DNA from 3 places in the Streptomyces sp. NBC_00080 genome. Region 3 is predicted to be linked to each of the others. Evidence: riboswitches for the same ligand, from Rfam matches in the RefSeq annotation. Region 3 holds a riboswitch; each other region holds the start of a gene.

Region 1 (9,931 bases), 5.4 Mb from region 3:
GCATACAGTGGCAGGACCGGCAGGAAAACCGCGGTTTCGACGACCGCGTCCGCGATCGGAAGGGACGTACATGCCCATGGGTCACACGGCCACAGCCCAGGCAGGCTCCGGGGGCCTGACAGCGACCGAGCACCGTCTGGCCAACGGCCTGCGCGTGGTGCTCTCGGAGGACCACCTGACCCCCGTCGCGGCGGTGTGCCTCTGGTACGACGTCGGTTCACGCCATGAAGTCAAGGGGCGTACGGGTCTTGCTCACCTTTTCGAGCACCTGATGTTCCAGGGTTCCGGCCAGGTCAAGGGCAACGGACACTTCGAGCTGGTCCAGGGGGCCGGCGGCTCGCTCAACGGCACCACCAGCTTCGAGCGCACGAACTACTTCGAGACCATGCCCACCCACCAGCTGGAGCTCGCCCTCTGGCTGGAGGCCGACCGCATGGGCTCGCTGCTCACCGCGCTGGACGACGAGTCGATGGAGAACCAGCGCGACGTCGTCAAGAACGAGCGCCGTCAGCGCTACGACAACGTCCCCTACGGCACGGCCTTCGAGAAGCTGACCGCTCTCGCCTACCCGGACGGCCACCCGTACCACCACACGCCGATCGGCTCGATGGCCGACCTGGACGCGGCGACCCTGGAGGACGCACGCGCGTTCTTCCGCACGTACTACGCGCCCAACAACGCGGTCCTTTCCGTGGTCGGTGACATCGACCCGGAGCAGACCCTCGCCTGGGTCGAGAAGTACTTCGGCTCGATCCCGGGCCACGACGGCAAGCCCGCGCCCCGTGACGGCGGGCTGCCCGACGTCATCGGCGAGCAGCTGCGCGAGATCGTCGAGGAGGAGGTGCCGGCCCGCGCGCTGATGGCCGCCTACCGGCTGCCCGAGGACGGCACGCGTGCGTGCGACGCCGCCGACCTGGCGCTCACCGTCCTCGGCGGCGGCGAGTCCTCCCGCCTCTACAACCGGCTGGTGCGCCGTGACCGTACGGCCGTCGCGGCCGGCTTCGGCCTGCTGCGGCTCGCCGGAGCGCCCTCCCTGGGCTGGCTGGACGTGAAGACGTCCGGTGACGTCGAGGTGCCCGTCATCGAGGCCGCCATCGACGAGGAGCTCGCCCGGTTCGCCGAGGAGGGCCCCACGGCCGAGGAAATGGAGCGCGCCCAGGCGCAGTTGGAGCGCGAGTGGCTCGACCGGCTCGGCACGGTCGCCGGCCGCGCCGACGAACTGTGCCGGTTCGCCGTCCTGTTCGGCGACCCGCAGCTCGCCCTCAACGCAGTCCAGCGCGTGCTGGACGTGACGCCGCAGGAGGTGCAGGAGATCGCCAAGGCCCGCCTGCGCCCCGACAACCGCGCGGTGCTCGTCTACGAGCCGACCGCCGCCGAAGCCCCCGCCGACCAGGACGAGAACGAGGAGGCGGCCCGGTGACCGAGCTCGCCACGATGGACTTCCACCCCCAGCCCAGGGCGGGCGAGGCCAAGCCGTGGGCGTTCCCGGCGCCCGAGCGCACCGCGCTGGCCAACGGCCTGACCGTGCTGCACTGCCACCGTCCCGGCCAGCAGGTCGTCGCCGTGGAGATCCTCCTCGACGCGCCCCTGGACGCCGAACCGGCCGGCCTCGACGGCGTCGCCACGATCATGGCGCGGGCCTTCTCCGAGGGCACCGACAAGCACTCCGCCGAGGAGTTCGCCGCCGAACTGGAGCGCTGCGGCGCCACCCTGGACGCGCACGCGGATCACCCCGGTGTCCGGCTGAGCCTCGAAGTGCCGGCCTCGCGCCTGTCCAAGGCCCTCGGTCTGCTCGCCGACGCCCTCAGGGCCCCCGCGTTCGCCGACAGCGAGGTCGAGCGCCTCGTCCGCAACCGCCTGGACGAGATCCCGCACGAGCTGGCCAACCCCTCCCGGCGCGCCGCCAAGGAGCTCTCCAAGGAGCTGTTCCCGGCCACCGCGCGGATGTCGCGGCCGCGCCAGGGCACCGCGGAGACGGTCGAGAAGATCGACTCCGCCGCCGTACGCGCCTTCTACGACAAGCACGTCCGTCCCGCCACGGCCACCGCCGTGGTCGTCGGCGACCTCACCGGTGTCGACCTGGCGGTGCTCCTCGGCGACACCCTGGGTGCCTGGACGGGCTCCTCGGCCCAGCCGCGGCCCGTGCCGCCGGTGACCGCCGACGACGCCGGCCGGGTCGTCATCGTGGACCGTCCGGGCGCCGTGCAGACGCAGTTGCTGATCGGCCGGATCGGTGCCGACCGGCACGACCGCGTGTGGCCCGCGCAGGTGCTCGGCACGTACTGCCTCGGTGGCACCCTCACCTCCCGGCTGGACCGTGTCCTGCGCGAGGAGAAGGGCTACACCTACGGTGTCCGCGCGTTCGGGCAGGTGCTGCGGTCCGCCCCGGACGGCTCGGGCGCCGCGATGCTCGCCATCAGCGGCTCCGTCGACACCCCGAACACCGGCCCCGCTCTGGACGACCTGTGGAAGGTGCTGCGCACCCTCGCCGCCGAGGGGCTGACCGACGCCGAGCGTGACGTCGCCGTGCAGAACCTGGTCGGTGTGGCCCCGCTGAAGTTCGAGACCGCCGCGGCCGTCGCCGGCACGCTGGCGGACCAGGTCGAGCAGCACCTGCCCGACGACTTCCAGGCCACGCTGTACCAGCAGCTCGCCGCGACCGGCACGGTGGAGGCCACCGCGGCGGCCGTGAACGCCTTCCCGGTGGACCGGCTGGTGACCGTCCTCGTCGGTGACGCGGCCCAGATCAAGGAGCCGGTCGAGGCCCTCGGCATCGGCGAGGTGAAGGTCGTGTCCGCGGAGTAGTTCCCGGCAACGGCACGCGCGTGTGGGGGCCCTGGTCGACGAAAGCGTCACCAGGGCCTCCGTATGTCCGAATTGAGGCGGAGGTTGCCCGTCTGCCCTGTGGGATGCGCTACAAAAACCGGGATCCGTTTGAGGATTGAAACCCGCGCCGCTTAGCGTCATCCGGGCTGTTCGTCAGGCAGTGCGCCGCAGCCGCGGCACCGGACAGTCATCGCCGAGTCCCCGTACGGCGCGAGCCAGGGGAGCCGGGGACCCACTTGTGAAGTCCCTGGGGTGAATCGGACGCCCGCGCGTGAACGCGAGGGGGTCCGTAGGAGACCTTCCTGCTCCGAACCCGTCAGCTAACCCGGTAGGCGAGAGGGAAGGAAAGGACACCCCCAACTTCATGGCGTTCACCTGCGCCACCGGGAAGCACCGTCGGCCCAGCCGGATGCAGCGCACCAGCGTCCGCGCGGCGGGCATCGCGGCGCTCACCACCACCGGTGTCATGGCCACGGTCGCCTCCACCCCGGCCTTCGCCGCCGAGCCCACCCCCGAGCAGACCGGGCTGATCCCCGTGGTCACCGCCGGCGAGTCCGTCGTCGAGCAGATCGACGACCAGGTCGCCGTGCAGAAGCACGCGGCCTTCGAGGAGGCCGCCCGGCAGGCCGCCGCCAAGAAGGCCGTGGAGGAGCGCGAGGCACGCGTGCGTGCCGCCCGCGAGGCCGAGCGCAAGCGCCTCAACACCTTCGTGCTGCCGATCGCCGGTTCCTACGTCTCCACCGGCTACCAGGCCAGCAGTTCGCTGTGGTCCTCCGGCAGCCACACCGGCATCGACTTCCACGCCGCGAGCGGTACCTCCGTGCACGCGGTCGGCTCCGGCACCGTGGTCGAGGCCGGCTGGGGCGGGTCGTACGGCAACCAGATCGTCATCAAGATGCACGACGGGACGTACACCCAGTACGGTCACCTGTCGTCCCTCGCGGTGTCGGTGGGCCAGACGGTCACCCCGGGCGAGCGGATCGGCCTGTCCGGCGCCACCGGCAACGTCACCGGCCCGCATCTGCACTTCGAGGCCCGCACCACCGCGGAGTACGGCTCGGACATGGATCCGGTCGCCTACCTCCGCACGCACGGCGTGAACGTCTGACGACCCACGGCGACAGATCGTCTTGCCCCGGCCCTCCCGGCCGGGGCTTTCGCCGTTTTCGAGGCCCTGCTGTCCAAAAAATATCCCTGGATTCCGGCCCGCCATCGGAAATCCCCGCCCATTGCAATAGAGTCACGGAACACACGTCAATCGTCGACGTTTCACGGGGATTAAGGCGGAGGTCCGTCATGCGTATTCCGGCGCACTCGGTGTGCACGGCCATTCGGGACGACATCGTCGCGGGTGTCTACGAGCGCGGCAGCCGCCTCACCGAGGAACTCCTCGCCCGCCGCTACGGCGTTTCCCGCGTCCCCGTCCGAGAGGCGCTGCGCACGCTGGAGGCCGAGGGCTTCGTCGTCACGCGGCGGCACGCGGGCGCGTGCGTCGCGGAGCCGACCGAGCAGGAGGCCGCGGACCTGCTGGAGATGCGCATGCTCCTGGAGCCGCTCGGCGCCTCCCGGGCCGCCCAGCGGCGCACCGAGGCCCATCTGAAGGTGCTGCGCGGCCTCGTCCGGCTGGGCCAGGAGCGGGCCAGGCGGGGCAACAGCGAGGATCTGCGCTCTCTGGGGGGCTGGTTCCACGAGACGCTCGCCCAGTCCTCCGGGAGCCAGGCCCTGACGTCGATGCTCACCCAGCTGCGCCACAAGATCGCCTGGATGTACGCGGTGGAGGCTCCGGCGAACCCCGTGGAGTCCTGGGCGGAGCACGGCGCGATCGTGGATGCGGTGGCGCGCGGCGACGGCGAGCGTGCGCGGGCGATCACGGCGCTGCACACCGAGCGCGCGACGGGCGCGCACCGGCTGCGCTTTTCCGGCGGCCCCGAGCGCGCCGACCGTGTGAGGACTTCGCAACCTCCCGTAAACATGACGGGTCTGCGGCATTAACACGAGGGCCGTATACAAAGAGGGGATAATTCGCGGGGGATTATTTCTGCTGCCCGTAAAGGGAAATGCGAAGGGCTCGCCCGATAATTCGGACGAGCCCTTCGGGGTTTAGCGGGACGGCACCTTTGGAGCGACGAACACCGCCCCCGTCAATTGAGCACCCCCGAGGGCGCGCAACCACCTCCGCGAGTGCGGCGGCGGCTCAGGCGCAAAGGGGGCGGCGCGCTCAGACGGTCTCGGGGAGCTCCTCGAGACCCTCGGCGACCAGCTTCGCCAGACGGTCGAGGGCGGCGTCCGCGCCGTCGGCCTCGGAGGCGAGGACGATCTCCTCGCCGCCCTGGGCGCCCAGGCCGAGAACGGCCAGCATGGAGGCCGCGTTGACGGGGTTGCCGTCGGCCTTGGCGATCGTCACCGGGATACCTGCGGCCGTGGCGGCCCGGACGAAGATGGAAGCGGGGCGGGCGTGAAGGCCCTCGGCCCAGCCGACGTTGACGCGGCGCTCAGCCATGTGATGCTGCCCTTCAGTGTTCAGGTTGTCTAGACCAGTGTTCCACACGTGAAGCGTGTGAGGGAGGGGTCGTGTGTCCCCTCCCGACGTGGTCGTCGGATCGCGGCCTCGATCCGACGAATGTCCTCCACAGACTGCCTCGCGCCGTTGTCGTACGCGAGCCGTACTCTGGGCCCCATGCAGAGCGCGTCGGACCGGCACGAGTACCCCGCCCACTGGGAGGCCGACGTGGTGCTGCGCGACGGCGGCACCGCGCGCATCCGCCCCATCACCGTCGATGACGCCGAGCGCCTGGTCAGCTTCTACGAGCAGGTTTCGGACGAGTCGAAGTACTACCGCTTCTTCGCGCCCTACCCGCGCCTGTCCGACAAGGACGTCCACCGCTTCACGCACCACGACTTTGTGGACCGGGTGGGACTCGCGGCCACGGTCGGCGGCGAGTTCATCGCCACCGTACGCTATGACCGCATTGGTGCCGACGGCATGGCCGCCTCGGCGCCTGCCGACGAGGCCGAGGTCGCGTTCCTCGTCCAGGACGCCCACCAGGGCAGGGGCGTCGCCTCCGCGCTGCTCGAGCACATCGCGGCCGTGGCGCGCGAGCGGGGCATCCGCCGCTTCGCGGCCGAGGTGCTCCCCGCCAACAACAAGATGATCAAGGTGTTCACGGACGCCGGTTACACCCAGAAGCGCAGCTTCGAGGACGGCGTCGTACACCTGGAGTTCGGCCTCGAACCCACCGAGCGCTCCGTCGCCGTGCAGCGTGCGCGGGAACAGCGCGCCGAGGCGCACTCCGTGGGGCGGCTGCTGGCACCCGGTTCCGTGGCCGTCGTCGGCACCGGCCGCAGCCCCGGCGGTGTCGGCCGGAGCGTCCTCGGCAACCTCCGCGAGGCGGGCTTCACCGGGCGGCTGTACGCCGTGAACAAGGCCTTCCCCGAGGACCTGAAGGAACTGGACGGTGTGCCCGCCCACCGCTCGGTGCGCGACATAGCGGCGCCCGTCGACCTCGCGGTCGTCGCCGTCCCGGCGGAGCAGGTCGTCGAAGCCGTCACCGAGTGCGGCGAGCACGGCGTGCAGGGACTCGTGGTCCTCTCCGCCGGCTACGCCGAGAGCGGCCCCGAGGGGCGGGAGCGCCAGCGCGAACTCGTCCGGCACGCACGCGCGTACGGCATGCGGATCATCGGCCCCAATGCCTTCGGAGTCATCAACACCTCCCCCCAGGTGCGGCTGAACGCCTCCCTGGCTCCGGAGATGCCGAGACCCGGCCGGATCGGCCTGTTCGCCCAGTCCGGTGCCATCGGCATCGCCCTGTTGTCCCGCCTCCACCGGCGTGGCGGCGGCGTCACCGGCGTCACCGGCGTATCGACCTTCGTCTCCTCCGGCAACCGCGCGGACGTCTCGGGCAACGACGTCCTCCAGTACTGGTACGACGACCCCGACACCGACGTCGCCCTCATGTACCTGGAATCCATCGGCAACCCGCGCAAGTTCACCCGCCTCGCGCGGCGCACGGCGGCGGCCAAGCCCCTGGTGGTCGTCCAGGGCGCCGGTTCCGCCCCGCAGGGGCACGCCGTGCGGGCGACCCGGCTGCCCCACGCGACGGTGTCGGCGCTGCTGCGGCAGGCCGGCGTGATCCGCGTGGACACCATCACCGAACTGGTCGACGCGGGCCTGCTGCTCGCCCGTCAGCCGCTGCCGACGGGCCCGCGGGTGGCGATCCTCGGCAACTCCGAGTCGCTGGGCCTGCTGACGTACGACGCCTGTCTCTCGGAAGGGCTGCGTCCGCTGCCGCCGCTGGACCTGACGACCGAGGCGTCGGCCCAGGACTTCCACGCGGCGCTGGCCCGGGCGCTGGCCGACGAGACGTGCGACGCGGTGGTCGTGACGGCGATCCCTGCGATCGGGGAGAGGTCGCCCGGGGACGCGGAACTCGCGGAGGCCCTGCGGTCGGCCGCGGCGGCCGCTCCCGCCAAACCGGTGCTCGTCGTGCACGTGGAACTCGGCGGTCTCGCCATGGCGCTGTCCGCCGCGACGAGCACCGCACCGCGCGCCGAAGCGGCCCCACGCGCGCGTACCGACGTCCCCGACGGCGCGCAGCCGGTGCCCACCGCCGTCGCGGCACCCGAGGGAACGCACCTCATCCCCGCCTACCCCGCCGCCGAACGCGCCGTCCGCGCGCTCGCGGAGGCCGTCAAGTACGCCCATTGGCGGCGCGAGGCGGCCGACGCCGGCAAGGTGCCCGAGTACGAGGACATCGACGAGAAGGGCGCCGCCGAACTGATCGGCGGGCTCCTCGCGCGCGGGCAGGGCCTGACCCTCGGCACCGACGAGACGTGCGAGCTGCTCGGCCGCTACGGCATCCGCACCCGCCGGTCCATCCCGGCGCCCACCCCGGACGAGGCGGCACGGGCCGCGGCCGCCCTCGGCTACCCCGTCGCCCTCAAGGCCACCGCCCCGCACCTGCGGCACCGCGCCGACCTGGGCGGCGTACGGCTCGATGTACCCGACGAGGAGCAACTGCGCCGTTCGTACGCCGAGTTGACCGGGCTCTTCGGCAAGCCGGAGGAGATCCGCCCGGTCGTCCAGGCGATGGCACCGCGCGGGGTCGACACGGTAGTCCGCGCGGTGATCGACCCGGCGGCCGGAGCCGTACTGTCCTTCGGGCTCGCCGGGGCCGCCTCACAGCTGCTCGGAGACATGGCGCACCGGCTGGTTCCGGTCACCGACCGCGAGGCGACCTCGCTGATCCGGTCCATCCGGACCGCCCCGCTCCTCTTCGGCTGGCGCGGCTCGACACCCGTCGACACCGCCGCCCTCGAGGAACTGCTGCTGCGCGTGTCCCGGCTGGTCGACGACCACCCCGAGGTCGTCGCGGTCACCCTGGAGCCGGTCGTCGTCGCCCCGCACGGGCTGAGCGTCCTCGGCGCCTCCGTCCGCCTCGCACCCCCGCCGGCGCGCGACGACCTCGGACCGAGGACGCTGCCCACGTACTGAGCGGACCGCCCGGGAGTGCGTCGTCGGGCACGCGCGCGAGGACGTGCCTCCCGGGCAGCGGCTCACTCCGGGGAGGCGCGTCCCACGGAGCACGGACGGAGCGCGCCCCCGCCGCCGCCGACCTACCGAAGGGGTCCTGAGCGGTGCCTCGCAGTCGGTGGGTCCCCGTAGGATGGAGGGCATGGCCAAGACCAGTACGACGACCCAGGGGCTGCGCGCGGCGATCGAGCGCAGCGGCTACTACCCGGCCCTCGTGGCCGAGGCGGTGGAGGCCGCTGTGGGCGGCGAGCCGATCCGGTCGTACCTGGTCCACCAGGAGACCACGTTCGACCAGAACGAGGTGCGCCGGCATGTGACCGTGCTGGTCCTCACCGGCAACCGCTTCATCGTCAGCCACACCGACGAGCAGGCTGCCGACACCACCTCCCCGACGCCGTACGCCACGACGTCCACGGAGTCCGTGAAGCTCGGCCGGATCTCGTCCGTCGTCCTCAGCAGGGTGGTCGCCAACCCGGAGTCGTACACGCCGGGCACCCTGCCGCGCGAGATCGTGCTGACCATCGGCTGGGGCGCGGTCTCCCGTATCGACCTGGAGCCGGCCGCGTGCGGTGACCCCAACTGCGACGCCGACCACGGCTACACCGGCAGCTCCACGGCGGACGACCTCAGCCTGCGCGTGAGCGAGGCCGGCGACGGCCCGGAGACGGTCCGCCAGGCGCTCGTCTTCGCGCAGTCGCTGTCCGAGGCGACAGCGGACGTAACCCGCTGATGTCGCGCTCCGTGCCCACCCCCTTCGACTCCGCCCCCTGGGAGTTCCCCGAGCCGCTCGCGGTCGGCTCCGCGCCCGTCCCGGAGTACGGTTCCGGCTCCCTCGCCGACCTGCTGCCCACGCTGGCCGCGGGGATGGGCGTACCCGGCACGACCGCGGCGATCCCGGAGCTGACCCCGGCCGACCGCAACTGCGTCTTCCTGATCGACGGCCTCGGCTGGGAGCAGATCAAGGACCACCCCGACGAGGCGCCCTATCTCCACGCGCTGCTCGGCAGCTCGCGCGGCGGCACCGGACGTCCGCTCACCGCCGGCTACCCGGCGACCACCGCGACCTCCCTCGCCTCCGTCGGCACCGGCCTTCCCCCGGGCGCGCACGGCCTGCCCGGCTACACCGTGCGCAACCCGGCGACCGGCGCCCTGATGAACCAGCTCCGCTGGCAGCCGTGGACGGCCCCGGGCGCCTGGCAGCCGTACCCCACCGTCTTCCAACTCGCCCACGAGGCGGGTGTGCACGCCGCCCAGGTGTCGTCCCCCACCTTCCAGAACACCCCGCTGACCAAGGTCGCGCTCAGCGGCGGAACGTTTCACGGGCGGCTGACCGGCGAGGAGCGCATGGACTTCGCCGCCGAGCAACTCGCCGCCGGTGACCGCTCCCTCGTCTACACGTACTACGCGGAACTGGACGGCGCCGGGCACCGCTACGGCGTCGCCTCCGACACCTGGCGCGGTCAGCTCATGTACGTCGACCGGCTCGTCCAGCGCCTCGCCGAGCAACTCCCGCCGCGCAGCGCGCTCTACGTCACCGCCGACCACGGCATGGTCGACGTGCCCTTCGACGAGGAG
Region 2 (9,931 bases), 4.0 Mb from region 3:
GTCCAGGACGTCGTCCGCCAGCTGGAAGGCGACACCGAGCCGCTCGCCGTACTGCGTGAGCACGTCGACGACCGTCTCGTCGGCGCCGGACATCATCGCCCCGAAGCGGCAGGCCACGGCCACCAGCGAGCCGGTCTTGCCGCCGAGCACGTCGAGGTAGTGGTCGACCGGGTCCCGCCCGTCCGTCGGCCCCGCCGTCTCCAGGATCTGCCCGGTGACCAGCCGCTCGAACGCCTCCGCCTGTACCCGCACCGCCTCGGGCCCGAGGTCGGCCAGGATGTGGGAGGCACGCGCGAAGAGGAAGTCACCCGTGAGGACGGCGACGGAGTTCCCCCAGCGGGTGTTCGCGCTGGACACCCCGCGCCGCACGGCCGCCTCGTCCATCACGTCGTCGTGATACAGCGTGGCCAGGTGGGTCAGCTCCACCACGACGGCCGAGGGCACCACACCCGGCGCGTACGGGTCCCCGAACTGTGACGCGAGCACCACGAGCAGCGGCCGGAACCGCTTCCCGCCCGCGCGTACGAGGTGCTGGGCGGCCTCCGTGATGAACGGGACCGCACTCTTGGTGGCCTCGAGCAAGCCTTCCTCGACAGCCGCCAATCCGGCCTGGACATCGGCTTCCAGAGCCTGGTCCCGCACGCTCAGCCCGAACGGCCCGACGACGGTCACGAGGGGTCTCCTGTCTGCTGGTGTCTACTGGCGATTACGCGGTTTGTCGATAGGTCTCTGCCATCACTCAAGTCAGCGTATCCGGTCACGTTTCGATCACCGATAGCCCCCACGTCCCGCGGGCTCGAATGGACTCGCCCGGGAGGCCCCCGCAGGCCAGGCGCCATCGGATCACGCCCGATATGTTTTTGATCAGCTCATATGAGCGGACATGGAGAGAGTTTCCGGGAACTGGAGATTCATGTCCCGGAGCGGGGCTCCCGTCGACCCGACGCGCCCGTCCGACCCTCTCGCCACGTGACGACGATCACGCATTCCCCCCAGCCTTCCCCCGTGACGCATCGGGCGCGAAGGAAGGCGATTCCGTCACACCCCCCTCCGCCGCCCAGCACCGGTGCTTTAACAATGAGTTGGGGCTAATGCCCGTTTCGCCGCTCTTGTGAACGCTGGTGAGTTGGCTCACTGCCCGCGGAGATCCGGTCCGGGTTCACCCTTCACCGATTCTCCGCACCCCTCAAGCAAGTTGAAGCTTTGCACCGACAAAGGATCAAGCACCTCATAGGCCACAGACCAAGGTCAATAGGGGTGATCTGTGAATCCGGTACTTGTTTCGGACATGTGCTCTCGCATACGTTCCCGGCCTGTCGGGCGGAACGCCGAATCCTGCCGCCGCCCGAACACCCATCGATAACGCTCGGCAGGAGCGGGGGAACCAGGTAAGTCGCCGAAACGGAATTTCCGGATGTCTTGGACACACAAGGCGTTTCGGACAGACCGTACGGCTTGGGGTTAAGCCGCGACCGTCAGGACGCGACCGGGCAGCTCCCGCCCGAACCCGACAGCTCACCTCGCAGGCGCCGGAGAGGAAATTCGACATGCCCGCTGCCGCTCAGCCGCGCCGCAACCGTTTCATCCGCACGCTCGCCGTCGCCGCCACCGGCGCGGCCGTGCTCGCTCTCCCCGTCCTCGGGGCGACCACCGCCTCCGCGGCGACCCCGGCCGTCTCCACGGCCACCAGCCTCGGCTACGCCAACAACCTCGACGGCTGGATCCGCGCCTCCCTCCAGGTCATGGGGCAGCACGGCATCCCGGGGACGTACAACGGCATCTACCGCAATGTCATCCGCGAGTCCTCCGGCAACCCCAACGCCATCAACCTCTGGGACTCCAACGCGGCCGCGGGCATCCCGTCCAAGGGACTGCTCCAGGTCATCGACCCGACCTTCCGCGCCTACCACGTCAGCGGCACGTCGTGGGACTCGTACGACCCGGTCGCGAACATCACCGCCGCCTGCAACTACGCGGCCGCGCGCTACGGCTCGATCGACAACGTGTTCGGCGCGTACTGATCGTCCCGCCGGCCGGTCACCGGTCACCGGTTGTCGGCCGCCGGGGCCCGGGGCTCGGCGGCCGGTAGCCGGTAGCCGGTAGCCGGTAGCCGGTTACGGAAACAGACGTTCGAGGACGACGGCCACGCCGTCGTCCTCGTTCGACGTCGTCACCTCGTCGGCCACCGCCTTGAGCTCAGGATGGGCGTTGGCCATGGCGACGCCCCGGGCCGCCCAGTCGAACATCGGGATGTCGTTGGGCATGTCCCCGAAGGCCACGGTGTCCTCGGGCCGCAGCCCCAGGTGTTCGGCGGCCAGGGCCAGACCCGTCGCCTTGGTGATCCCGCAGGGCTGGAGTTCGACCGTGCCCGGCCCCGACATGGTGACCGTGGCCAGCGAGCCGACCACCGAGCGGGCCGTCGACGCCAACTCGTCGTCGGACAGCGTGGGATGGCGCAGCAGCACCTTGCTGATCGGCTCGCACCACAGGTCGTCGCGCCGGCCGACGCGCAGGGCGGGCAGCGTCGGGTGCGGCATCCGGTAGCCCGGCTCGATGAGCGTCAGCCCGTCGACACCGTCCTGGTCGACGGCCGCGTACAGCTGCCCGACCTCCGCCTCGATCTTGCCGAGCGCGGTCTCGGCCAGCTCCCGGTCAAGGGTGACCGACCACAGCAGACGGTCCGCGCCGGCGTCGTACAACTGCGCGCCCTGCCCGCACACCGCGAGCCCCCTGCTGTGCAGCCGGTCGAGCAGCGGGCGCACCCGGGGCGCGGGCCGTCCCGTCACCACCAGGTGGCGTGCGCCGGCGGCCGCCACCCGCGCGAGCGCGTCGAGCGACCGGTCGGAGAAGGTGTCGTCGCCCCGGAGCAGCGTCCCGTCCAGGTCGGTGGCGATGAGGGAGTACGCGGTGCGCGCGGCATATGCGGTGGGTGCGGCCATGATCAGAGAATACGGATCCCGGGCCCCCCGGGTTCGACGCGAACCGGCCGACGTCCAAGTCCTGTCCGGTTCTGCCAACTCCCCTTGTACGCCTGGCTCACGCGTGGCTGCCGACCGACGCAATGAAACGGCTTTCTGGCACATAGCCGGGTAGCGGACGGTTAAAGGCCTCTGCACCGATTGGCAACAACATACGACGCTACCTACCGCGATGCCCGGGTGGACCGGTACCGTCCAGGTGTCCAGGGGGGACTTGATCGGGGGGTCAGGTTGAGCAGTGGGCGCATTCGTGTGCTGAGGCCGCAGGACCTCGGCGAGGGGGAGAGGGAGCGGTGGCGCGCGCTGCGCGCCGCGTCGACGCTGCCGCGAAACCCCTTCATGGAACCGGAGTTCACCGACGCCATGGGCCTGGTACGGCCACGCTCGCGGGTGGCAGTGGTGTACGAGGGGCATGAGCCGGTCGGCTTTCTGCCCCACGAGCGGGGCCGGCTCGGACAGGGCCAGGCCCTCGCGTACGGCGTCTCGGACGCGCAGGGCGCGGTGCTGGCCCCGGGTCTCGGGCTGAACGCCGACGAACTGATGCGGGCGTGCGGCCTGTCGAGCTTCGCCTTCGACAACCTGGAGGCGGAGCAGGGGCTGTTCGTCCCGCAGGCGGCCGAGGAGTACGCCTCCTATGTCATCGACGTCGAAAAGGGTTACGAGACCTACGAGTCCGTGCTGCGCGCCCAGTCGCCGAAGTTCCTGAAGACGACGCTGGCCAAGGAGCGCAGGCTCGGCCGCCAGGTCGGGGAGGTGCGGTTCGTGTTCGACGAGCGCGATCCGGCCGCGCTGCGCACGCTCATGGCGTGGAAGTCCGCGCAGTACCGCAGGACCGGCCGCCGGGACCGGTTCGCTCAGGAGTGGATCTCCCGGCTCGTGGACGCGCTCTCCGGGACCCGCGCGCCGGAGTGCTCCGGCACGCTCTCCGTCCTCTACGCCGGCGGCCGGCCGATCGCCGCGCACTTCGGACTGCGTTCGTCGACCGTCCTCGCCTGCTGGTTTCCCGCGTACGAACCGGAGTTGGCGAAGTTCTCGCCGGGCCTGGTGCTGCATCTGCGGATGGCCGAGTCCGCTGCCGCCGAGGGCATCGGCCTGCTCGACCTGGGGCGGGGCGCGGCCGAGTACAAGGACTCGCTGAAGACCGGGGAGCTGCCCGTGTACGAGGGGGCGTGGTCGCGTCCGGGAGTGGGCGCCGCGCTCCACTGGCTCAGCCGTGAGCCGTCCCGCAGGGCGCATCACTTCGTGCGCAGCCGACCGAGGCTTGCCGCGGCGGCCGCACGGACCTTGAAGGGCGCGGGCCGACTGCGCCGACCGTGACGGGCGGCACCGGCCGGCCGGCATGACGGGTGTGACGGGCGTGAGACGAGGGGGGTTCGTGTACCGCGCTGCACGTGCACAGCAGGAGATACAGAGGTTCCTGGACATCGAGCCGGTGCAGGTCGCCGAGCTGGAACTGGACGACGGCGGTGCCCTCAGACCAGGGCCGGGAAGTCCGCCCGTCACGCATGGCGAGGTGTTCGTGCTGGTCAGAAGGGGCGGGCGGCCGATCGGGACGCTGCTCGGGTCGGTGCCGGAGGGAGCGGACCCGAAGACCGTCCTCATGGACCTGGCCACTCGCGAGCAGGCCCCCGGGCCGCCTTCCACGGGGCCCGGGCAAGGGGCAGCCCCGGTCACCACGGCCCAGGCCGTCATGACCACGACCACCACGGCCCAGGCCGAGACCGCCCCGGACGCCACCATCCCGACCGTCATGGCCCAGGCCGAGACCGCCTCGGCCGCCGTCCCGACGGCCACGGCCCCGACCATCGCCTCGGCCGCCGCCGTCCCGTTCACCACCGTCGTCGTCGCCACTCGTGAGCGCGCCGAGAAGCTCGCGCTCGCGCTCGACTCGCTGCTCGCCCAGGATCATCCGGACTTCGAGATCGTCGTCGTCGACAACGCGCCCGTGACGGACGCGACCCGGGACCTGGTCGAACGCAAGTACGCCGAGCGCGTGCGGTACGTCACCGAACCGGCACCCGGTCTCGCCGTCGCGCACAACAAGGGCGTCGAGAGGGCCCACGGCGAGGTGGTCGCGTTCACCGACGACGATGTCGTGGCGGACCCGCGCTGGCTCACGGAACTCACCGCGCCCTTCACCGCCGACCCCGGCCTCGGCTGCGCCACCGGCCTGATCCTGCCGGCCCGGCTGCGGACCCCCGCCCAGGTCCTCCTGGAGAGCCACGGCGGCTTCGCCAAGGGCTTCACGGCCCGCACGTACGACCCGCAGGATCCGCCCGCCGACGAACCGCTGTTCCCGTTCACCGCGGGCCGCTTCGGCTCCGGCGCCAACATGGCCTTCCGTACGGAGGTGCTGCGGGCGGCCGGCGGCTTCGACCCGGCGACCGGGGCGGGGACGCGCGCGCGGGGCGGCGACGACCTCTACGGGTTCGTCCGGGTCCTCGCCGGGGGCCATCGGCTCCACTACACCCCGCTGGCCCTGGTCTGGCACCACCACCGGGAGACCTGGCGGGACCTGGAGACCCAGGCGTACGGCTACGGCGCCGGCCTCACCGCGTACCTCACGGCGATCCTCGTCAACCGGCCCGGCCTGCTGCCCGCGTTCCTGGCCCGGCTGCCCCGGGGGCTCGCCCACGCACGGACGCTGACGGCGAGCCGGGAGGCGGAGCCCGCGGCGGACGGCGCACCCGGCGGTCACGACGCCCGGACCCACGCCTGGCCCGCCCGGCTCTCCCGGCTCCAGCGGCGCGGCATGCTCTACGGGCCGGTGGGCTATCTACGGGCCCGGCGCGCGCTGCGAGGTGCTGCGCGATGACGGCGTCCGCACACAGAACCGGCGGAAGCAGCGACGGCGGCAGTAGCAACGGCGGCAACGGGAGTATCCCGGTGTTTCTGTATCACGCCGTGATGGAGGAACCGCCCGGCTGGATCGCCGAGTTCACCGTCAGCCCCAAGCAGTTCGGCGAGCACCTGGACGCCGTCGTGGACAGCGGCCGTACGCCCGTCACGATCAGCGCGCTCGCCGACCACCTCGCGGGGCGGGCGCCGCTGCCGCCCCGGCCGGTACTGCTCACCTTCGACGACGGCTTCGCCGATCTGCCCGGTCCGACCGCCGAGGCGCTGGCCGGGCGCGGACTGTCCGCGACCGCCTACCTCACCACCGGAGCGATCGCCCGCGGCGGGCGCAGCCTGCTGCCGCCCGCCCCGATGATGACGCTGGAGCAGGCGGCGCAACTCGAGCGGTACGGCATGGAGATCGGCAGCCACACCGTCACCCACGCCCAGCTGGACACCCTCGCGCCGCGGGCGCTCGCCCGCGAACTGCGGGTGTCCCGCTCGGTGTTGGAGGACGCCCTCGGCCACCAGGTCCGTCATCTCGCCTACCCGCACGGCTACAACAGCGGCCGGGTACGGCGAACGGCGGCGGCCACCGGCTACGAGACGGCCACCGCCGTACGGCACGCGCTGAGTTCGGACCGTGACGAGCACTACCGCATCGCCCGGCTCATCGTGCGCCGCGGTCACACCGTCGCCGACGTCCGGGGCTGGCTGGCGGGATCCGGTGCCCGTGTCGCCCCGTACCGCGACGGACCGAAGACGGTCGGCTGGCGCTGGTACCGCCGCGCCCGCGCCGCCGTACAGGGACCGGTGTTCGCAGGTTGAGCCGAGTTCGACGATTTTGGTGTGAAAAGAAGAGAAAATTCCTATAGTTGACTTGAGGGAGGGGAGCCTCGACGTGCATCAACACGTGCCCGTACCGAGCACCGAGAGCAGCGAGCTGCCCACCCCTGACCTCTCCACCGGACCGGGAAGCCCCGGCGCTCCGGTCAGTCCGGCTGGTCCGGGCAGTCCGGCCCCGGCCGCCGGCGGTGACCGCAGACCCTGGCGGATCCCGCTCCGTCCACCGGACGCCGGCCTGCTCACGCTGCTGCTCGCCGCCGGGCTGTGGGTGTACGCGCTGCCCCGCATCGGCTTCCGCGAGATCGGCGACTACGGCCTGCTCGACCGGCTGCCGGTCGCCTACTACCTCTCGTTGCTGGTCCTCACCGCGGGTTTCGTGCTCAGTCTGCGGCGCGCGGGCACCGTGCCCTGGTGGCCGGCCGCGCACTGCGCCGCGCTGCTCCTGGGGCTGAAGGCGCCGCCGGCGGTGCTGTACGACGCGGTGCGCTACCCGTGGGCCTCCAAGCACGACGCCGTCGTCAACACGCTGCTCGCCAACGGTGAGCTGCGACCGGGCGCGGCACTGTCGGGCAACATGAGCGCGTACGACCAGTGGCCGGGCTTCTTCACCCTCGACGCGGGCCTGGTGCGCGCCTTCGGCGTGGAGGACGCCGCCGTGTACGCCAACTGGGCGCCCGTCGTCGTCGGCCTGCTCATGATGCCGGTGCTGGTCCTGATCTACCGCACCTTCTGCGAGGACTGGCGGCTGATCTGGACCGCCGTGTGGATCTTCCAGCTCGCCAACTGGGTGGGCCAGGACTACTTCGCCCCGCAGGCGCTCGCTTACCTGCTGCACCTGACGGTCCTCGCGGTGGTGCTGCGGCACTTCGTGCGGCCCGGGTCCGCCGGACGGCTGCGCGACCGCACCTTCCTCGACCCGGTGGCCGCGCCCGTCCCGCCGCCGACGGGGAGGAGGCAGCGCGCGGTGTGCGTGGTGATCCTGGCCCCGCTGATCGCCGCCATCAACGCCACGCACCAGCTCACCCCGGTGATGCTCACCGTCTGTCTGGTCGCGCTCAGCCTCACCCGCCGCTACCGCAACTACGGGCTGCTGGTCGTCGCCGCGCTGCTGATGCTCACCTGGGACCTGACCATGGGGCGGCCGCTGTTCGTCGAGACGCTCTCCACCATCAGGAAGTCGATCGGCGAGCTGACGGAGAACTCCCGCGCGGGCTACGCGGGGCAGCTCACCGGGCCCGGGCCGGAACTCGCGGGCACCGCCAACGTGGCGATGGTGCTCGCGGTCGCCGTCCTCGCCGGAGCCGCCGTCGTACTGCGGCGCCGGCTGACCCGCAGCGCGCTGCCCCTGCTGCTGGTGTCCGTCGCCCCGGTACCACTGTTCGCCGTCAACGACTACGGCGGCGAAATGCTCTTCCGTGTCTATCTGTTCGCCCTGCCCGGCGCGGCGTTCTTCGCCGCCGCCGCGCTCGTGCCGGCCGTCGCGGGGACCCACCGCAGCAGGGCGAAGGCACTGCGGCGCAGGACGGCGGCCTTCGCGCTGCCGGCCGTCCTGCTGGTGCTGCTGGCCGGCTTCCTGCCGTCGTACTACGGCAAGGAGAAGATGTTCTACACGCCGCCGGACGAGACCGCCCTGGTCACCAGGGCCCTCGACAACGCTCCCGACGGCTCGCTGATCCTCTCCACCAGCGGCTCCTTCCCGCAGGCACTGCACCGCTACGACCGTCTCGAGCACTGGTTCTTCGCCGAACAGGCGCTGCCCGAGAACGAGAAGATGCTGAAGGACCCGGCCGGGTATCTCGCGGACGGGATCCCACCGGGTACGAAGGCGTACGTCGTCCTCACCCGCACCCAGGACGTCTACACCGCCGGCGAGGGTCTGCTGCCGCCCGGCGGCTTCGACACCCTGCGCTCGAAGCTGTCCGCCTCGTCCCTCTTCCGGACCGTCGAGAGCCATCCGTACGGCGTCGTCCTGGAGTACCGCCCGGCCACCCGATGAATGACCACAAGGTGATCGAAGTGACGACCACAGACCCCGAGGACATCGACAACGAGAACACCGCCGACAAGGGCCGCCGGGACCTGGGTCACGGGGTCCTCGGCCACGGGGAACCGGGTTGCAGGGACCTCGGCCACAGGGAGCTGGGCCATGGGGATGTGCGCCACAGGGAACAGGGTCCTGGAAACGTGGGCGCCGGGCACGGGGGCGTGGGGCACTGGGGCGTGGGGATCATGGGCGAGGCCGAAGGGGTCGAGGGCAGCAGGTTCACCTCGACGCACCTGCGGGTCCTCGTCGCGGCTTCGGGCTGGTCGGCGCTGGCCGCCACCGCCGTACCCGGCCCCTCTCCGCTCCGCTGGATCCCGGTGCTGCTGTTCGTCCTGTTCGGTCCTGGCTGCGCGGCGCTGTATCCGCAGCCAGGACGCCTGGCCTCCGGCGCCAGACTGGAGGCGGTCGCGCTCGCCGCGCCCATCAGCCTCTCGCTCGGTGTGCTCACCGCGACCTCGCTGTTCCTGGTGAAGGCCTTCTCCATGACCGCCTTCCTGGTCTCGCTCGCCTGCTTCACCACGGTCACCGCGGCTCTGCCGGGGCTGCCGCTGCCCGCCGCTCGGCGCGGCGCGGTCGAGCGCGCCAAGGTCAGGCGCAGGCCTTCCGGCGGCAGCGACACATGACGGGGCGGCATCGGCTGCGCGGGCCACGCAAGCCGGCCGAACCGGACGGGACGGGAGGCGTGGAGAACCACACGGGGGACGGCTTGGGGGACGGCTTGGGGGACGGCTTGGGGGACGGCTTGGGGGACGGCTTGGGGGACGGCTTGGGGAATGGGTTGCGGGACGGGCTAGGAGACGGGTTAGCGGACGGCTTGGGCCACGACTCGGCGGACGACGGGCCGGGGAAGGGCTTGGGCCACAGCTCAGAAGACGGACCGGGAGACGGATCGGGGAGCGACCCGGCAGCCGACCCGGCGGACGCCCCGAGGAACGACCCGAGAAGCGCGAGGCGCACCTACACGGCTGTCGCGATGGTGGCGGTGGCCGCGCTGCTCGCCGGGCTCGGCATCTGGGCCGGCCGCTCCGAGGACCCGGATTCCGCGGCGGACGCTCTGCCCGACAACGCGGCCTCGGGTGAGCTGCCCACCGGACCCTGCGCCCCCACCGACACGCTGATCCCGCCCTGCGGCGCCTGGTGGGGCGCCGCCGTGCCGTACGCCGAGGACGGCTCGCTCAAGGACGCCGTGCACAGCTTCGAGAAGAGGATCGGCCGCAAGCTGGACCTC
Region 3 (9,931 bases):
GGAGATGCTCGTACGGCACACCGGGCGGACGCCGGAGCAGGTGACCGCTGACATCGAGCGGGACAGGTTCCTCACCGCCCAGGAGGCCGTGGAGTACGGCCTGGTGGACGGGATCATCCCCAGCCGCAAGGCATCGGCCGGCGCGCCCGGCGGGAGGTGAGCCGCCGATGGTGCCCGAGCTGCCGCCACTGCCCGCGCTGACCCGCGCGGAGGCCGAGCTGATCGACGGTTATCTCGACGTGGTCGACATGCTCGGCCGGATCAATCCCGCCCACCACGGCGACACCTACCGCGGACTGCGCGCCGCCCAGGCGCTGGTGACCAAGGCGACCGCGCTGCGCGACGCGCTGACGCTCATGCACCAGCGGGGCGAGAGCGAGCTGCACGCGCCGACGCTCGCGCGGGCGCTGCGCGTGCTGGACGGGGAGCGCCGTACCGCGCGTGTCACGCTGCCTCCGCTCTCCGACAGTTGACCCGGGCGACCCGCCTCCGGTCCGGACCGCTCGCGCCCAGGACGTGACGACCGGACCGGAGTTGAAACGACCCATAAGAGGTACCCCCGTTCAGCGGAGCGTCTACTGCTCCCCCGACCCCCGCGAGGTTGCGCAAAAGGGCGCTCTTCGGGCGGAATAGCGGGCTCCACCGCTGGTGGGAGCCCCTGGGGTGCCTTGACACCTGATCGCCCATCAGGGTGTCCACCCGAACGGGTGAGTGGTGAGTAACCCCACAAATCCCCGGTTCCGTTGGGATTTTCGGACATCGGTGAGCCAAGATCCCTGACTGACGACAAGCCCCCGCCACAAGAGGCGGGGCGGTCCGGGCGGACGCCGAGTCCTGCCGCCGCCCGGATGACCGGTCGACAGGAGTGCATCGGCAGGAGTGGAGGACCCAAGCACGACGGGTCGCCGGAACGGTCACGCCATGACCGGGCCGAGCAGCCCTTGGGGTGAAGCCGCAGCAGCGGCCGGGCAACTTCGCCAGCCCGAATCCGACAGGTCATCCTTCACAGGCGGCTGACGAAGGGTTGCGCATGACTGCGCTCAATCGTGTCCCGTCGCTCATGGCCAGGGCCGGTACGGCCTCGGCTTTCGCCATCGCCGCCGTGGGCGGCTCGGTCGTGGTCCCGGGGCTCGCCCCCGACGCCGCGGCCGCCACACCGGCGACGAAGGCGCTCCAGATCGCGGCCTCCAAGAAGGGTGCCCCGTACAAGTACGGGGCCACCGGGCCGAAGAGGTTCGACTGCTCCGGGCTCACGCTGTACTCGTTCAAGAAGGCGGGCAAGAGCCTGCCGCGGACGGCGTCCCAGCAGTACAACAAGACGAAGCACATCAAGGCGTCGAGCCGCAAGGCAGGCGACCTCGTGTTCTTCCACTCGGGCTCGAACGTCTACCACGTCGGGATCTACGCGGGTAAGGGCAAGATCTGGCACTCGCCCAAGACCGGCGACGTGGTGAAGCTCCAGAAGATCTGGACCAAGAGCGTCTGGTACGGGCGGGTCCGCTAGGGCCTGGCCGGGTCACGGGCTGGTTTCCCGGGGTGGTGGGGGCGTCCTGACACGCCTTCACCGCCCCGGGAGCTCACCCTCCGCCGGGGCCGCCAGGGCGCCGGCCACCGGCTCCGCCGCCGGGACGGCCCACGGGAGCTCGACGGTGACCGTCTTGCCGCCCTCCCGGGTGGGCCGCACTCTCAGCCTGCCGCCGCACTCCGCGGTCAGCCATCGAATGATCACCATGCCTCGGCCGTTGTCCTGCTGGACGGCGGCCGGCAGTCGTTTGGGGAAGCGCGGGTGGCTGTCGGTGACCCCGACGCGCAGGTGTTCGTCACGGTCGAGGGCCAGGTCCACCGTGAAGGTGGGTGACTGGCCGAAGGTGTGCTGTACGGCGTTGGTGGCGAGTTCCGAGACGATCAGCCGGATGGCGTCGGCCAGCTCCGCGTCCGCCGGCAGACCCCACTCCCCGAGGGCGCCCGCCACGAATACGCGAGCAGCGTAGACCGAGGCGGGATCGCTCGGCAGAGTGACGGATGCTTCCAGGTGATCTGCCATGGCGACGTCGACCCTTTCCCACGGGACCGGGAGCCCGACACGGTGCGGATGGTTCGAGTACGGTCCCGGACTGGTGCTTCTTCGCCAGACTGCCATTACCGCGCCGGTCACGGGTGGGATCCACCGAGATATGCATATATCTGTCGCCCAATGCGGTGAACTCTGCGACGGCAGAGCGTATTTGGTCGGCCCGATAGGAGTAAGGAGGAGCCCATGCAGCACGGTCCCGCGGTGCGCCGCCGGAAGCTGGGCGCCGAACTGCGCAATCTGCGCGCCCAGGCGGGCCTCACCAGTGGTGAGGCGGCCCGGCTCGTGGGCTGGCACCAGTCCAAGGTGAGCCGCATCGAGACCGGTATCAGTGGATCGAAACCGGCCGATGTGCGGTTACTCCTCGACACCTATGGTGTGGCGGATCCGCAACTGCGGGAGCTGATGTTGGCGTTGGCGGGCGACGACGGCAGTGGCGGCCGGGACCACTGGTGGCACGCCTACCGCGGGGTGCTGCCGCCCACCTACCGGGACTTCATCAGTCTGGAGTCGCAGGCGAGTGCGATGCGCACCCTGGAGACGACGGTGGTACCGGGGCTGTTGCAGACGCCCGAGTACGCGCGCGCGGTGACCAGGGCATCCGTGGAGCGCGGCGCCGAGGATCAGCTCGACACCCTGGTGGAGGTGCGGCTGGCCCGCCAGGACGTGCTGCGCGCGCAGCCGCCGCTGGAACTGAGCGCCGTACTGGACGAGGCGGTGCTGCGAAGGGAGGTGGGCGGGCCCGAGGTGATGGCACGACAGCTCGGTCGGCTCGTGGAAGCCGCCCGATTGCCCCAAGTTCGGCTCCAGGTACTGCCGTTCGCCGCCGGAGCGCATATCGGGGTAACCGGCCCTTTCGTTATCTTCTCATTTTCGCGCACTTCTGATCTGGATGTGGTTGTTCTCGACCACTTGACGAGTAGCCTCTATCTCGAACGGAAAGAAGACCTCCAGGCCTACACCGAGGCCTTCAACGCCCTTCGGGCGCATGCCCTTTCGCCCGGGGACTCATCGGATTACATCGCCGCGATAGCCGACGGCGCGTAAGGAGGCACCATGTCCGCACCACCGCGGAACGTACCTTCCAGTACCGATCCCGACCGACTCCCTGATGTGCGATGGCTGCGCAGCAGCTACAGCACGGGAGCGAACAACTGTGTGGAGACGGCCCGGCCGGCCTCCGGCCCCTGGGCCGGCCTGCTCGCCGTTCGCGACTCCAAGGACCCGGCCGGACCCGCCCTGCTCTTCTCCCCCGAGAGCTGGTCGGGCTTCACCGCCGTGTTCTCGAAGGTCGCGCCGGTCCGCTGACCGCACCGCAGTAGTCAGAGGCGGTCCACGGCCGTGTCACGCCGACTCATGGTCGTGTTTCGCCGATCACCCGTACAGCGCGTTCCAGCTCGGCCCCGGAGAGGTCCGCACGCGCGGTCAGCCTGAGGCGTGAGATGCCGTCGGGCACGGAGGGAGGACGGAAGCAGCCCACGGCCAGGCCTGCCGACCGGCAGTCCGCCGCCCAGCGCACGGCCCCCTCCGGGGACGGCGCACGCACGGAGACGACCGCGGCGTCCGGACGCACCGCTGCCAGGCCCGCGGCCGTCAGGCGCGCGTGCAGCTCGCCCGCCACCGCACGCGCGCGTGCCGCGCGCTGCGGCTCCCGGCGCAGCAGCCTCAGGGCGGCCAGCGCCGCCCCCGCCGCCGCCGGGGCCAGGCCCGTGTCGAAGATGAACGTCCGGGCCGCGTTCACCAGATGCTCGATCACCCGCGCGGGCCCCAGCACGGCGCCGCCCTGGCTGCCCAGCGACTTGGACAGCGTGACCGTGACGACGACGTCGTCGGCGCCCGCCAGACCGGACGCGTACGGAGCGCCCTGGCCGCCGTCCCCCAGCACACCGAGCCCGTGGGCGTCGTCGACGACCAGTCCGGCGCCGTACTCCCGGCAGGCGGCCGCCAGGGCGGCCAGCGGGGCGGCGTCGCCGTCGACGGAGAAGACCGTGTCGGAGACGGCCACGGCCGGGCCGTCGTGGGTGCCGAGCGCCTTGCGCACCGCGTCCGGGTCGGCGTGCCCGACGACCTGGGTGGTGCCGCGGGCCAGCCGGCAGCCGTCGATGAGCGAGGCGTGGTTGCCCGCGTCGGAGACGATCAGCGAACCGTGCGGGGCCAGCGCGGTGACCGCGGCGAGGTTGGCCGCGTATCCGGAGGAGAAGACGAGGGCCGCCTCGAAGCCGCAGTGCTCGGCGAGCTCCCGCTCCAACTCTCCGTGCAGCTCGGTCGTGCCCGTGACGAGCCGGGAGCCGGTGGCGCCGCCTCCCCAGGTCCTGGCGGCCGCCGCGGCCCCCTCCGTGACCTCGGGGTGGCGGGCGAGGCCCAGGTAGTCGTTGCTCGCCAGGTCGAGGAGCGGCGAGTCGGCCGGGCGGGGCCTCAGTGTCCGTACGAGTCCGGCCCGGCGCCGCAGCTCCGCCTGCTCGTCGATCCAGCCGAACGCCATGGGTCCTCCGGGCTTTTGTAGGTAGCGGACAGACACTAGCGGCCCGACCGCCCACCCACGGTGTGGCAATACCCACACGTCGAACCCGGTGTGTTGTGTGATCCCTACCTTGGCCCGGAGCGGGTGCGTAGGACAGGATCGGCTCTCATGGACCTGCTGAACACGCTGGTGGACAAGGGGCTTCGGCGCGAGCTGCCGACCCGCGAGGAAGCGTTGGCCGTGCTGGCCACTTCCGACGACGACGTGCTGGACGTGGTGGCCGCGGCCGGCCGGGTGCGCCGGCAGTGGTTCGGGCGACGGGTGAAACTCAACTACCTCGTCAACCTCAAGTCGGGGCTGTGCCCCGAGGACTGCTCCTACTGCTCCCAGCGGCTCGGCTCCACGGCCGGGATCCTGAAGTACACCTGGCTCAAGCCGGAAGAGGCCTCGCAGGCGGCGGCTGCCGGGCTGGCCGGCGGGGCCAAGCGGGTCTGTCTGGTGGCGTCCGGGCGTGGTCCGACGGACCGCGACGTCGACCGGGTCGCCGGCACCATCAAGGCGATCAAGGACCAGAACGAGGGCGTCGAGGTCTGCGCCTGTCTGGGTCTGCTCTCCGACGGCCAGGCCGAACGGCTGCGCGAGGCGGGCGCCGACGCCTACAACCACAACCTGAACACGTCCGAGGGCACGTACGGGGAGATCACGACCACGCACACGTACGCCGACCGGGTGGACACGGTGCAGAAGGCGCACGCGGCGGGTCTGTCGGCGTGCTCGGGCCTGATCGCCGGCATGGGCGAGTCCGACGAGGACCTGGTGGACGTCGTCTTCTCGCTGCGCGAGCTGGACCCGGACTCCGTTCCGGTGAACTTCCTCATCCCGGTCGAGGGCACCCCGCTCGCCAAGGAGTGGAACCTCACCCCGCAGCGCTGTCTGCGCATCCTGGCGATGGTGCGGTTCGTGTGCCCGGACGTCGAGGTGCGCATCGCGGGCGGCCGCGAGGTCCATCTGCGCACGATGCAGCCGCTCGCCCTGCACCTGGCCAACTCGATCTTCCTGGGCGACTACCTCACGACCGAGGGCCAGGCAGGCAAGGCCGACCTGGAGATGATCGCGGACGCGGGATTCGAGGTGGAGGGCGCGGAACAGGTCACCCTGCCCGAGCACCGTGCGACGGCGGCGGCCGGGGGCTGCGGTTCCCACGAGGGCGGTGGCTGCGGCTCGCACGAGGACTCCGGGTGCGGTTCGCACGGGGACGCGGGCTGCGGCTCGCACACCGGCGGCGGTGTGTGCGGCTCCGCCCCGGCGTCCGCTCCGGCGTCGACTCCGGCCGCGGCCCCGGTCGCGGCGGTCGGCGAGGCCCGTACGGACCTGGTCGCCGTGCGCCGGCGTGGCGCCGGTACCGATCTCGCGCCCAATGCCTGAGCCGGACCGGCTCGGGGTGCCCGAGCTGCTGGAGCTCGACCGGCGCCATGTGTGGCATCCGTACGGTCCGATGCCCGGCCGGGGCGAACCGCTCGTCGTGGAGTCGGCGAGCGGGGTACGGCTGCGGCCGGCGGACGGCTCGGGCGATCTGGTCGACGGCATGGCGTCCTGGTGGTCGGCGATCCACGGCTACAACCACCCGGTGCTCAACGAGGCCGTGCGCGAGCAGCTGGGCCGGATGAGTCATGTGATGTTCGGCGGGCTCACCCACGAGCCCGCCGTACGGCTGGCGAAGCTCCTTGTCGACATGTCGCCCGACGGTCTGGAACATGTGTTCCTCGCCGACTCCGGCTCGGTGTCGGTCGAGGTCGCGGTGAAGATGTGCCTCCAGTACTGGCGCTCGCTGGGCCGCCCGGCCAAGCGACGCCTGCTGACCTGGCGCGGCGGTTACCACGGCGACACCTGGCAGCCGATGTCCGTGTGCGATCCCGAGGGCGGGATGCACGACCTGTGGACCGGGGTGCTGCCCCGGCAGGTCTTCGTTGACCCGCCTCCGGTGGAGTTCGAGGAGGCGTACGCCGACCTGTTGCGCGAGACGATCGGGCGGTACGCCGACGAACTGGCCGCGGTCATCGTGGAGCCGGTGGTGCAGGGCGCGGGCGGGATGCGGTTCCACTCCCCCGGCTATCTGCGGGTGCTGCGCGAGGCGTGCGACGCGCACGACGTGCTGCTGGTGTTCGACGAGATCGCGACCGGGTTCGGACGCACGGGCGCGCTGTTCGCGGCGGAGCACGCCGCGGTGACACCGGATGTGATGTGCGTCGGCAAGGCGTTGACCGGCGGCTATCTGACGATGGCGGCGACGCTGTGCACGTCCCGGGTGGCCGACGGGATCTCGCGGGGCGAGGTGCCGGTGCTGGCCCACGGGCCGACGTTCATGGGCAACCCGCTCGCCGCGGCGGTCGCCTGTGCCTCGATCGAGCTGCTGCTCGGACAGGACTGGCTCGCCGAGGTCAAACGGATCGAGTCGGGGCTGCGGGACGGCCTCGCCGCCGCGGCGGAGATCCCGGGCGTCCGGGACGTCCGGGTCCTCGGCGCGATCGGTGTCGTCCAGCTCGACCACCCGGTGGACATGACGGCCGCCACCCGGGCCGCGGTGCGCGAGGGTGTCTGGCTGCGGCCGTTCCGCGACCTGATCTACACGATGCCGCCGTACGTCACCGGTGACGCGGACGTGGCACGGATCGCGCGCGCGGTGTGTGCCGCGGCGCGGGAGGGATGAACATGCCGATCCTGGTGATCACGGGGACGGGCACGGAGGTCGGCAAGACCGTCACGACGGCCGCGGTCGCCGCGTCGGCGCTCGCGGCGGGGCGGACGGTGGCCGTCCTCAAGGCCGCGCAGACCGGCGTACGGGCGGACGAGTCCGGTGACGCCGACGAGGTGGCCAGGCTCGCGGGCACGGTGACGACCGCCGAAGTGGCCCGTTTTCCCGAGCCGTTGGCTCCGGCGACGGCGGCGCGCAGGGCGGGCCTGGCTGCGGTGCGGCCGCAGGACGTGGCGGAGGCGGCGCAGAAACTGGCCGCCGGGCACGACCTGGTGCTCGTCGAGGGGGCGGGCGGGCTGCTCGTACGGTTCGACGAGGCGGGCGGGACGCTGGCCGACGTGGCGCAGCTGCTGCGGGCGCCGGTGCTGGTGGTGGCCTCGGCGGGCCTCGGTACGCTGAACACGACGGAACTGACGGCTCGTGAACTGCGGCGTCGCGGCGTGGAGTTGCTGGGGGTTGTGATCGGCAGCTGGCCCGACTCCCCTGATCTGGCCTCGCGTTGCAATGTCGCGGATCTTCCGGAGGTGGCCGGGGCCCCGCTGCTGGGGGCGCTGCCGTCGGGTGCCGGCGCTCTCGCGCCCGGCGATTTCCGTACCGTGGCGCCCGGTTGGCTGGCTCCGCGGCTGGACGGGACGTGGGAGGCGGAGGCCTTCCGGCAGCGGACCGGTTCCGGGGTCTAACCGCCGTCCGCGTCCGCGAGCAGCCGGACGAGTTCGATGCGGGAGCGGATGCCTAGGCGGGTGAAGACGCCTCGCAGATGGTGGTCGATGGTGCGGGGGCTGAGGGCGAGGCGGGCGGCGATCTCGCGGTTCGTGGCGCCGTCGGCCGCCATCCGGGCGACCAGCAGCTGCTGGGCGGTCAGGTGGACCGTCGGGCGCCGGTCGCCGCGACCGGGGGCCGCCGGGGCGCCCAGCGCGCGCAGTTCGGCGCGGGCGCTCTCGGCGCAGTGCGGGGCGTCGAAGGACTCGAACGCCTCCATCGCGCTGTGCAGCCGGTCGCGGGCCTCGGTGCGTCGGCGCAGCCTGCGCAGTGCACTGCCGAACAGCAGTTCGGTGCGGGCCCGTTCGAAGGCTCGGGTTCCTTCGGCGTGCAACCGGAGGGCCGTGCGGTAGTGCTCGACGGCGTCGGCGCCCGGCGTGAGCAGGGCTCGGCAGCGGGCGCTGAGGGCCAGGTCGTCGGCGCTGCCGACGGCGCGGGCCCAGCGGTCGTAGTCGGCGTGCGCGGCGCGCGCCACGCGGGTCTCGCCGGTGCGGACGGCGGCCTCGACATAGTGCGGGGTGGCCAGGTGGCGGATGGCCCGGTGGCCGTGGCCCGGACCCGAGGCGGCGAGGGCGCGCAGCCGGGCCGCGGCGGCGTCGAAGCGGCCGGAGCCGAGGTCGAGGAAGGCGAGCGCCCACTGCGCCAGGGCGGCGGGCAGGCCCAGGGCGTGGGCGAGGGCGTAGGAGCGGGCGGCCGCTGCCCGCTCCCGGCACAGGGCCTCGTCGCCGGTGAGCGCGGCGAACATCGCGAGGGCGGCCTGCAGATGGCAGGCGCCGTTGTCCTGTCCGGTGGCGTACGCCTGCCGCAGGGCGTCCAGCGCGGCGGCCTCGGCGGCGCGTGGGCGGCCGGTCCAGAAGTCGGCGTAGGCGCGGAACTCCATGGCCTGGGACACGGCGGCGGTGACGCCCCGGGCGCGGGCTGCGGCGGCCGACCGGACCGTGGCGGTGGCGGCGCGGGTGTGGTCGCCGAGCATCAGGGCTGCGATCCCCGCGTGCAGAAGGAGGGTGGGGTCGCCGCCCGGACCGCACCGTCCGGCGGTGGCCTCCAGCAGGTTGCGCGCGTCCTCGTACCGCCCGTCGACGGCCGCGGCGATCCCGCCGAGCACACCGGGCGGGTCGATGCCCGACTGCCCTGCGACGAGGGCCGCTTCACGGCATCGGCGCAGATCACCGGTGTAGACGGCGGCCTCGGCGGCTCGGGCCAGGAGGTGGGCGACGGGGGCGGCGGGGACGGAGCCCGCCGCCTCGCCGGACTCGTGCGAGGCGACCGGCTCGTGCGAGGCGACCGGGGAGGTGACGGAGGAGGCGGCGGGACGGGCCGTGGAGCCGGCCCGTCCCGGGGGCGGGTCACCGGGCGCGAGCCGCGGCCCGGCCGCACGTACCGCCCCGGCCAGCAGCGCGTCGAACGCCTCCCCCGCGTGCCCGGTCCGCAGGGCGAGGATGCCGGTGAGGGCGTCGGCGTCGGTGCGGGCGGCGAGGGCGCGGGACCGGTCGCCGTCACCGCGGTGCCAGGCGTCGGTCGCCGCGTGGGCGAGGAGCCGGGACCTCTCGCCCGGGTCCGTGCAGAGCGCGGCGGCGCGTTCGGCGAGGGCGCCCGAGAGCGCCGGGTCGCCGGCGGCGCGCGCCCGGGCGGCGGCCGCCGTGAGTTCCGCGGCGAGCCGCGCGCTGGGCCCGAGTGCGCCCGCGCCCCGGTGCCAGGACCGCCGGGGTGTCTCCGCCGCGCCGTGCAGGACGCGGGCGAGCAGCCGGTGGGCGTCGCGCCGGTCGGCCGGTGCGGCCGTCTCGTACGCGGCGATCCGGGTCCAGGCGTCGCGGAAGCCGACCCCGCCGGCCGTGGCGTGGGCGATCCCGGCCGCCTCCGCCGCTTCGAGGGGCCGGGTGTCGAGGCG

What was found. Region 3 has a riboswitch for cyclic di-AMP ahead of OHU34_RS35860 (C40 family peptidase). Riboswitches for the same ligand answer to the same signal wherever they lie in the genome.
Region 1: another riboswitch for cyclic di-AMP. It lies ahead of OHU34_RS11280 (M23 family metallopeptidase); the one in region 3 lies ahead of OHU34_RS35860 (C40 family peptidase).
Region 2: another riboswitch for cyclic di-AMP. It lies ahead of OHU34_RS17740 (transglycosylase SLT domain-containing protein); the one in region 3 lies ahead of OHU34_RS35860 (C40 family peptidase).

Annotation. Positions count from the first base shown of each region.
Region 1 covers NZ_CP108235.1:2,580,858-2,590,788, reverse strand. Annotated here, with positions in the region: gene OHU34_RS11290 (pitrilysin family protein) at 71-1,420, shown strand; gene OHU34_RS11285 (pitrilysin family protein) at 1,417-2,805, shown strand; cyclic di-AMP (ydaO/yuaA leader) riboswitch at 3,008-3,176, shown strand; gene OHU34_RS11280 (M23 family metallopeptidase) at 3,191-3,934, shown strand; gene OHU34_RS11275 (GntR family transcriptional regulator) at 4,123-4,818, shown strand; gene OHU34_RS11270 (HPr family phosphocarrier protein) at 5,045-5,326, opposite strand; gene OHU34_RS11265 (GNAT family N-acetyltransferase) at 5,504-8,317, shown strand; gene OHU34_RS11260 (DUF5998 family protein) at 8,490-9,086, shown strand; gene OHU34_RS11255 (alkaline phosphatase family protein) at 9,086-9,931, shown strand, end outside.
Region 2 covers NZ_CP108235.1:4,006,310-4,016,240, forward strand. Annotated here, with positions in the region: gene OHU34_RS17735 (polyprenyl synthetase family protein) at 1-672, opposite strand, end outside; cyclic di-AMP (ydaO/yuaA leader) riboswitch at 1,317-1,544, shown strand; gene OHU34_RS17740 (transglycosylase SLT domain-containing protein) at 1,548-2,021, shown strand; gene OHU34_RS17745 (HAD family hydrolase) at 2,115-2,939, opposite strand; gene OHU34_RS17750 (GNAT family N-acetyltransferase) at 3,231-4,295, shown strand; gene OHU34_RS17755 (glycosyltransferase) at 4,411-5,793, shown strand; gene OHU34_RS17760 (polysaccharide deacetylase family protein) at 5,886-6,641, shown strand; gene OHU34_RS17765 (hypothetical protein) at 6,715-8,655, shown strand; gene OHU34_RS17770 (hypothetical protein) at 8,676-9,326, shown strand; gene OHU34_RS17775 (glycoside hydrolase family 26 protein) at 9,677-9,931, shown strand, end outside.
Region 3 covers NZ_CP108235.1:8,007,589-8,017,519, reverse strand. Annotated here, with positions in the region: gene OHU34_RS35870 (ATP-dependent Clp protease proteolytic subunit) at 1-160, shown strand, start outside; gene OHU34_RS35865 (hypothetical protein) at 168-473, shown strand; cyclic di-AMP (ydaO/yuaA leader) riboswitch at 816-1,027, shown strand; gene OHU34_RS35860 (C40 family peptidase) at 1,031-1,504, shown strand; gene OHU34_RS35855 (ATP-binding protein) at 1,562-2,044, opposite strand; gene OHU34_RS35850 (helix-turn-helix domain-containing protein) at 2,258-3,118, shown strand; gene OHU34_RS35845 (DUF397 domain-containing protein) at 3,128-3,379, shown strand; gene OHU34_RS35840 (8-amino-7-oxononanoate synthase) at 3,426-4,553, opposite strand; gene bioB (biotin synthase BioB) at 4,701-5,957, shown strand; gene OHU34_RS35830 (adenosylmethionine--8-amino-7-oxononanoate transaminase) at 5,950-7,239, shown strand; gene bioD (dethiobiotin synthase) at 7,242-7,964, shown strand; gene OHU34_RS35820 (LuxR C-terminal-related transcriptional regulator) at 7,961-9,931, opposite strand, start outside.